One region of the Rothia sp. 11273D007AR genome, then DNA from elsewhere that is predicted to be linked to it. Evidence: predicted binding sites of a transcription regulator. Region 1 holds the regulator's gene; the other holds the start of a gene.
The links. Region 1 encodes LexA, which represses DNA repair genes until DNA is damaged. Its sites were predicted from a motif close to TCGAACANNTGTTCGA; they were not measured.
Positions count from the first base shown of each region.

Region 1 (4,348 bases):
GGACACCGTGGTGGAACGCTCCGGTGGCCAGATGCGCGATGGTCAGCGCACCATGGCGGCCCACGTTGCCCGCGCCCTGGAGACTGAAAAGCACCTGCTGGTGCAGGCAGGTACCGGCACCGGTAAGTCCCTGGGCTACCTGGTGCCCGCTATCTATGCCGCCCAGACCGCCGAAAAGCCCATCGTGGTGGCAACCGCAACCCTGGCCCTGCAATCCCAGATCGTTAACAGAGACATTCCTCGCCTGCTGGAATCACTGGGAGATGAGCCCGAACACGAAACCGATGTAGCCATCCTCAAGGGCCGCAACAACTATGTCTGCCTGCACAAGCTGGAAGGTGGCTACCCCGAGGACGACGGTGACGCCCTCTTCGACATGGACGCTACCACCGGCTCCACCGGCCCCGCCGGAAAACTGGGGGAAGAAGTTGTGCGCCTTCGCGAATGGGCACAGACCACCGACACCGGCGACCGTGACGAGCTGCTGCCAGGCGTCAGCGATAAGGCATGGCGGCAGGTAGCCGTCACAGCCTCAGAATGCCTGGGCAAAAAATGCCCCCTGATCGAAGAATGTTTCAGCGAGATGGCCCGAACCAGGGCTGCTGAATCAGATATCGTCATTACCAACCACGCCCTTCTCGCCATCAACGCCTTTGAGGGTGCTGCGGTGCTACCCGACCACGACATCGCCATCATCGACGAGGCCCACGAACTGGCTGACCGCGTCACCGGCGCCGTCACCGGGGCACTCTCTCCTGCTGCTATTACCAAGGTTGCCCGCAGCCTCAAACGGCACACGGACGCCGACCACAAGGCACTAGAACAGGCAGCGCTGGCCCTTGACGACTCTCTCAATGGGGTACCCGCCGAGATGATGCCCAAGGGCTTGCCTGACCGGGTTGCCGCTGCCATGGAACGCGTGCGCGATGCGGCGCGTCAGGCCCTCACCGATACGAAGAGCGGGGACAAGGACGGCGACGCTGGCCGCCAGATGGCGCGTGCCGCCTTGACAGAGGTGCACGAAACCTCAGAAAAGATGCTGACCGCTGACCCGCTCTATCAGGTTATCTGGGTTTCTCGTACCGGCTCCTGGGAGCCCGGTAGGGGGTATGTGGCGGCAGCTGACGATGACCCCGCCACCCTGAACATTGCCCCTATCTCAGTTGCCGGTTACCTGCGAGAGGGGCTTTTCGAAAACCGCACCGTGGTGCTGACGTCTGCGACGCTGACGGTGGGAGAAAGTTTTGATGCCGCCGCTGGTGCTCTGGGGCTGATGGGTAAGGACGCTCCGCGCTGGGACGGTATCGACGTGGGCTCACCCTTTAACTACCCCAAGCAGGGCGTGCTGTATCTAGCCTCTGACCTGCCTAAACCTGGGCGGGGAGTTTCGGTAGAGCAGCTGGACCGTATCGTTGAACTCGTGACTGCCTCGGGTGGCGGCGCGCTGGGGCTCTTTTCCTCTAAGCGTGGTGCTGAGCTGGCTGCCGAGTACGTGCGGGAGCGCACCGACCTGAACATTCTTCTGCAGGGGGAGTCGTCTTTGCGTGCCCTGGTGCAGGAGTTCACTGAGGACACCGATTCCTGCCTATTCGGCACCATGAGTCTCTGGCAGGGCGTGGATGTTCCTGGCGACTCCTGCCGCCTGGTCATGATGGACCGTATTCCCTTCCCCCGCCCCGACGATCCGCTGTCGCAGGCGCGCACCCGGGCGGTAGCAGCTGCTGGCGGTAACGGCTTTATGGCTGTGTCTGCCTACCATGCGGCGGTACGCATGGCCCAGGGCGCCGGCCGCCTGGTGCGGTCGGTCGGTGACAGGGGAGTTGTGGCCGTCCTTGACTCCCGCATCGCTACTCAGCGCTACGGCTCTTATCTGGTGAAGTCCCTTCCGCCCTTCTGGACAACAACCCGCAAGGACGTGGTGCTAGGAGCCCTTGAGCGCCTTAGGCAGTCAATCGACTAGTGAGAGGCTAGGTCTTAGAGACTGCGCAGTACGGAGACGACCTTACCCATGATGGTGGCTTTATCGCCCAGAATGGGCTCGTACTGGGTGTTCTGGGGCAGCAACCAGGTGTGACCATCGCGCTGGCGGAAGGTCTTCACGGTGGCCTCGTCGTCGAGCAGGGCCGCGACGATGTCACCGTTCTGGGCGGTGTTCTGGGCACGCACTACGACCCAGTCGCCGTCGCAAATCGCAGCATCGACCATGGAGTCGCCCTTGACTCGCAGCATAAAGAGGTCGCCCTGACCTACGAGCTGGCGGGGGAGCGTCATGACGTCTTCAATTGCCTGCTCAGCGGCAATGGGTGAGCCCGCAGCAATACGGCCCACCAGAGGAACGGTAGCGAGGTTATCGTCGGTCTGCGCGAAGGTAGGCACAATCGGCAGCGTGATGACGCTGGTTTCAGGCTTTACTTCTTCGGGGGAGGTCTCGCCGGTGAGAACCTCAATGGCGCGAGGACGCTTGGGGTCGCGCCTAATATAGCCCATCTCTTCTAGGCGAGAGAGCTGATGGGTAACAGATGAGAGTGAAGCGAGACCAACGAGGTCACCGATTTCACGCATAGACGGCGGGTAGCCGTGCTCATCAATAGCGCTTGAAATGGCGCTCAAAATTTTTTTCTGGCGGGCAGTGAGGGGGCGAGAGCCCTTGTGGTGCGGGCTTGCCGGAGTCTGCGGAGTTCGTTCGCTCACGGTATCTCGTCTCTGTTGGTTCTTAAAATGTCAGCCACCCGGTGTTCACTATCAAGTGGTCTTCTAAGACTATGTCAAGCAAACAGGTTATTCAAACATTTGTTCTAATTTTTCTCGACTATGTTCGATTTTTCTGATAGAACATAGATACGAAGAATTTTTAGAACAAAGATTCGACTATTGGTTGAATGTTTGAGCGTGAATCAGGAGAAAGACTTATGAGCACCATCGCCTTGCCCGAGTTTATGGCTCGTACTTCTTTGAAGAAGCCCCTTGATCAGGCTGCTACTTTTACCGTCCGTCAGCACCCGCAGGTGCCCGCATCGGCCGGGGCACTGCGGCAACCCCAGTACCGCATTCGTTTTGCGGCACCTGTGTCTGCGCGTCCCGCACCTGTAGCTCCCTTGCGGAATCTGCCTTCCCACCCTGCTGCTTCTACCCCGGCTCAGCGGCCTAGCGCGGTAGTAGAACCGTCTCAGAAAGCGAAGACGGGGCGTGGGAAAATCCGTTTGACCCGCCGGGGGCGCCTGGTTTTTAGGGGCCTGCCTCTACTCACCCTCGTGGCTCTTGTGGTTCTCGGTGCCCTGACTTTCCTTGCACCCGGCGAAGCTAAGAGTGCCACTGTCGAACCTGTTGTTCCGGTTAGCCAAACGGTCACCGTTGTGCACGGCGATACTCTCTGGACCATCGCAGCAGATGTGGCACCCGGTGAAGATAATCGCGATGTCATCAATCGCATCATGCAGATTAACGACCTCACCAGCGCACAGCTGGTTCCCGGTCAGGTTCTTGAGGTGCCTGTCTACACTCAGTCACAGTAAGAAAAAGAGCGGTGCCCTATGCCAGACTGCGAAACAAGAATGCAGCGTACGGGGCTAGGTCGCTACACTAGGGGAGTGACCGAAACTACCACAGCACTCGAAGCCCTGCCCCTGCGCGAAGATTTGCGGGGCCGTTCACCCTACGGCGCACCCATGATTGATGTTCCGGTAACCCTCAACGTTAACGAGAACACCCACCCCATGCCGCAAGAAGTTATCGATGCCATCACGCGCGATGTAGCAGAGGCCGCCGTAACCCTGAATCGCTACCCCGACCGCGAGTTCGATACCCTCAGAGCGGAACTCGCAGACTACCTGGGGCACGGTCTGACCCCCGAAAACATCTGGGCAGCTAACGGCTCCAATGAGATTCTCCAGCAACTCATGCAGGTCTTTGGTGGCCCCGGGCGCTCGGTCATGAGCTTCGTGCCCACCTACTCTATGTACCCCCTGCTGGCAGACGGCACCAATACCGCTTTCATCGCGGGTACCCGCGCAGCCGACTACTCCCTCACCGCAGCTTCAGCAGTTGAACAGATTGAAGAGCACAAGCCTTCTATCGTTATTCTCTGCTCACCCAATAACCCCACCGGCACCGGCCTGGGGCTAGACGTTATCGAAGCGGTCTACGACGCGGTGGCAGCCTACAACGGTATCGTCGTGGTCGATGAGGCCTACGCAGAGTTTGCCCAAGACCGCACCCAGAATGCTCTCACCCTACTTCCCGGCCACCCCAACCTGGTTGTCTCCCGCACCATGAGCAAGGCCTTCGCACTTGCAGGTGCCCGCCTGGGCTACTTTGCAGCAGATCCCGCTGTTGCCGATGCCGTCCGTCT
Region 1 is NZ_JBPPWJ010000001.1:192,645-196,992, forward strand. Features, by position in the region: gene ACED88_RS00890 (ATP-dependent DNA helicase) at 1-1,960, shown strand, start outside; gene lexA (transcriptional repressor LexA) at 1,975-2,691, opposite strand; gene ACED88_RS00900 (LysM peptidoglycan-binding domain-containing protein) at 2,910-3,512, shown strand; gene ACED88_RS00905 (histidinol-phosphate transaminase) at 3,588-4,348, shown strand, end outside.

Region 2 (4,348 bases), on a different contig from region 1:
ACCGTGGCAGGCACCCCACCCGGGGTATGCTTTTTGAAATTTTAGGGCTGTTTTGACCTATTTAGCATACCCCGGCGGGGTGTTGCTGCCCTAGAGCATCTCAGCTAGGAAGCGGCCGGTGTGGGATTCGGGAACGGTTGCCAGCTGCTCGGGGGTACCGGTTGCCAGCACGGTGCCACCGCCGTCGCCGCCTTCGGGGCCCATGTCGATGAGCCAGTCGGCGCTCTTGATGACGTCCAGGTTGTGCTCGATGGTAATGACGGTGTTGCCCTTATCCACCAGGCCCTGTACCACTCCAAGAAGCTTGCGGATATCTTCAAAGTGCAGACCGGTGGTGGGCTCATCGAGCACATAGATGGAGCGGCCGTTAGAACGCTTTTGCAGTTCGGTAGCCAGCTTGACGCGCTGGGCTTCACCACCGGAGAGGGTGGTCGCGGACTGGCCCAGACGCACGTAGCCGAGGCCCACGTCCACCAGGGTATCGAGGTAGCGCGAAATCTTGGTGAAGGCGGCGAAGAATTCGGCGGCTTCAGAGACCGGCATTTCAAGGACGTCGGCAATGGTCTTGCCCTTGTAGTGCACTTCGAGGGTCTCGCGGTTGTAGCGCTTACCCTTGCAGACCTCACAAGGCACGTAGACATCGGGCAGGAAGTTCATCTCAATCTTGAGGGTGCCATCGCCCGAGCAGGCTTCGCAGCGTCCGCCCTTGACGTTGAAGGAGAAGCGACCGGGCTGGTAGCCGCGCATCTTGGCTTCGGTGGTTTCTGCAAAGAGCTTGCGGATGTGGTCAAAGACGCCGGTATAGGTCGCCGGGTTCGAACGCGGGGTGCGGCCTATGGGCGACTGGTCTACGTGGATAATCTTGTCGAGGTGTTCCAGTCCGGTGATGGTCTTGTGACGGCCCGGAACCTGCTTGGCCCCGTTGAGTTTATTGGCCAGGGAGGTATAGAGAATATCGTTGACCAGGGTGGACTTACCTGAACCGGAAACACCGGTAACGGCGGTGAGCACGCCCAGAGGGAACTCGACATCCACGTTCTTGAGGTTGTTTTCGCGGGCCCCAATGACCTTGATGGTGCGTTTGGGGTCAACCGGACGGCGGGTGGCAGGCACTGTGATAGCGCGACGCCCTGCCATATAGTCACCGGTCACTGACTCCTTATTTTCAAGCAGCTCAGCATAGGTACCCGAGTGCACGATCTGGCCGCCGTGCTCGCCCGCGCCAGGGCCGACGTCCACAATCCAGTCGGCTTCCTTCATGGTGTCCTCATCGTGCTCCACCACAATCAGGGTATTGCCCATGTCGCGCAGCTTGGTGAGAGTTTCAATCAGACGGCGGTTATCGCGCTGGTGCAGACCAATGGAGGGCTCATCCAGCACATAGAGCACGCCCACCAGGCCAGAACCAATCTGGGTTGCCAGGCGGATACGCTGGGCTTCACCACCCGAGAGAGTACCAGCTGAACGAGCAAGGTTCAGGTAGTCCAGCCCCACATCCAGCAGGAACTGCAGGCGGGCATCGATTTCCTTAAGCACCAGCTCAGCAATCTTAGCCTCACGCTCACTCAGGGTCAGCGAGCGCATGAAGGTGAGGGCCTCACGCATGGGCATCTCGGTGACGTCGGCGATGGATTTGCCGCCGACGGTGACGGCCAGGATGGTGGGGTTGAGGCGGGCGCCGTTACAGGCGGTGCAGGCGACCTTGCGCATGTACTGTTCGTAGCGGTCTTTGGACCAGTCTGATTCGGTTTCTTCGTACTTGCGCTTGATGTAGGCGCTGGCGCCTTCGAAGCCGGAGGTGTAGCGGCGTTCGCGACCGAAGCGGTTTTTGTAGGCGACGGTGACCTTGTAGTCCTTGCCGTTGAGGATGGCTTTTTTAACCTTGGCGGGCAGGTCTTTGAAGGGGGTAGCTAGGTCGAAGTCTAGTTCTTCGGCCAGGCCAGCTAGCAGGCGGAGCCAGTATTCACTGGTGGCCTTGCCGGTGGCCCAGGGGGCAACGGCGCCTTCGGCTAGGGAGAGGTCGGGGTTAGGGACGATGAGGTCGGTGTCCACTTCGAGGGTGGAGCCGATACCGTCGCAGGCTGCGCAGGCACCAAAGGGTGAGTTGAAGGAGAAGGCTCGGGGTTCGACCTCGGTGACGGCTAGGGGGTGGCCATTGGGGCAGGCCAGGTTTTCGCTGAAGGAGCGGGTGCGGCCGGGGGCGTCGGCGTCCTCATCAACGAAGTCGATGAGCACCTTGCCATCGGCCAGGGAGAGAGCGGTCTCGACGGAGTCGGTCAGGCGCTGGTGAACGCTTTCCTTGATGGCGATACGGTCAACCACGACCTCGATGGTGTGCTTGTACTGCTTTTCCAGCTTGGGCGGGTCGGTCAGCTGGATGACCTCGCCGTCCACGCGGGCACGGGCGTAGCCGGCGGTGGAGAGTTCTTTGAAGAGGTCAACGAACTCACCCTTGCGGGCTGAGACGACGGGGGCAAGCACCTGCAGGCGAGTTTTCTCGGGGTAGTCCATGAGCGTGTCGACGATTTGCTGGGGGGACTGTTTGGAGATTTCTTCGCCGCATTCGGGGCAGTGGGGGTGCCCCACGCGCGCCCAGAGCAGGCGCATGTAGTCGTAAATTTCGGTGATGGTACCGACGGTTGAACGCGGGTTCTTGGAGGTTGATTTTTGGTCGATGGAGACGGCCGGTGATAGGCCCTCAATAAAGTCGACATCAGGCTTATCGACCTGGCCCAGGAACATGCGGGCGTAAGAGGAGAGGGACTCGACGTAGCGGCGCTGGCCTTCTGCAAAGATGGTGTCAAAGGCCAGGGAGGATTTACCGGAGCCGGAGAGGCCGGTGAAGACGACCATGGCGTCGCGGGGGATGTCGAGGTCGACGTTTTTGAGGTTGTTTTCGCGGGCGCCCTGCACACGGATATGGGTGAGGTCGTTGCCGGTGGGTTGTGTGGCTGAGCCTGCCATGAGTCACCTATCTAAGAGATTGTTTCGAAGATATATTCTATAGGGTTTGCGTGGGCGATGAAAGCGTCTACCCCTCCCGGTTTGTACCGCCTCCTGCTCATTCTGGGGTCTTAAAACGGGCAGGGCATGGTACAAAGTGGTGTGAGAGCCTAGAATGGGGTCATGAGTGACCTAGCCAATACCCTGATTTTTGAGTCCGATGCCCTGACCGTGCGGTCCATTGCGGTATCGGAGATGGAAAACAACGTCTACCTGCTGACCCACCGGGCAAGCGGTGGGCAGGTGCTGATTGACGCCGCGGACGATTTTCCCGCCATCAATACCTTCGCCCAGCAGGCTGCCGCCACTGACTCCCCCGCTGCCCACGACCAGGCGGGGGCTGGCGTCCGCGCCCTGGTGACCACCCATTCCCACTGGGACCATATCCGCGCCCTGTCCGATGCTGTTGAAGCTTGGGACCCGGCAACCTACTGCGGCGCCCCCGATGCTGAGGCTATCGCCGAGCAGGAAGGCGTAGAGGTTGAAGAACGCCTGGTGGGCGGCGAGCGCCTGACCCTAGCCGGTATTGAGCTTGAGGTGATTGCCCTGCGCGGGCATACACCGGGTTCAATTGCCCTGGCCCTACGGGCACCTGAGGGTGCGGACGCCGGTGAGCGGGTTCTGCTGTTCACCGGGGATTCGCTCTTCCCGGGCGGGGTGGGCAAGACCAACTCTCCCCAGGATTTTGAGCAGCTCTTTGCCGATGTTTCAGAGCGCATCTTCGGCCGCTTTGACGATAGAACCCTGGTGCTGCCGGGCCATGGCGACTCCACCACCCTGGGCAGGGAACGCCCCCAGCTGCCTGCGTGGAAGGAGCGGGGCTGGTAGTAGAATCAAAGTGAAAGCACTAGCCCTCGACAGAAAGATGTGAGATGACCTCCCCAGCAAACTCAGGAGCCCATCAGCAGGCCCTCGCGGCATTCAAGGACATTGTGGGCTCTGACCATGTGCTCACCGCAGAGCACGCGACCATGCCCTACAGCAAGGGCTACCGCTTCGGCGGCGGCCCCCTGCTTGCCGTCCTCCGCCCCACCACCCTGGTGCAGATGTGGAAGGCGCTCCAGGTCTGCGTCGACCACAACCTCATGGTAATTCCCCAGGCCTCTAACACCGGTCTGACCGGCGGTTCCGGCCCCGGCTTCCAGGACTACGACCGCCCCATCGTGCTCATCTCAACCCACCTCATCAACCAGGTGCACCTGATTAACGACGCCCACGAGGCCATCTCCCTGGCCGGCGCCACCCTCACCCACCTGACCGAAGAACTGGCACCACACGGCCGCGAACCCCACTCGGTGATCGGGTCCACCTCCATCGGTGCCTCGGTCATCGGCGGTATCGCCAA
Region 2 is NZ_JBPPWJ010000005.1:77,517-81,864, forward strand. Features, by position in the region: gene uvrA (excinuclease ABC subunit UvrA) at 91-2,964, opposite strand; gene ACED88_RS03990 (MBL fold metallo-hydrolase) at 3,127-3,831, shown strand; gene dld (D-lactate dehydrogenase) at 3,876-4,348, shown strand, end outside.
Region 2: the regulator LexA is predicted to act here: its motif matches at 2,989-3,004, upstream of uvrA (excinuclease ABC subunit UvrA).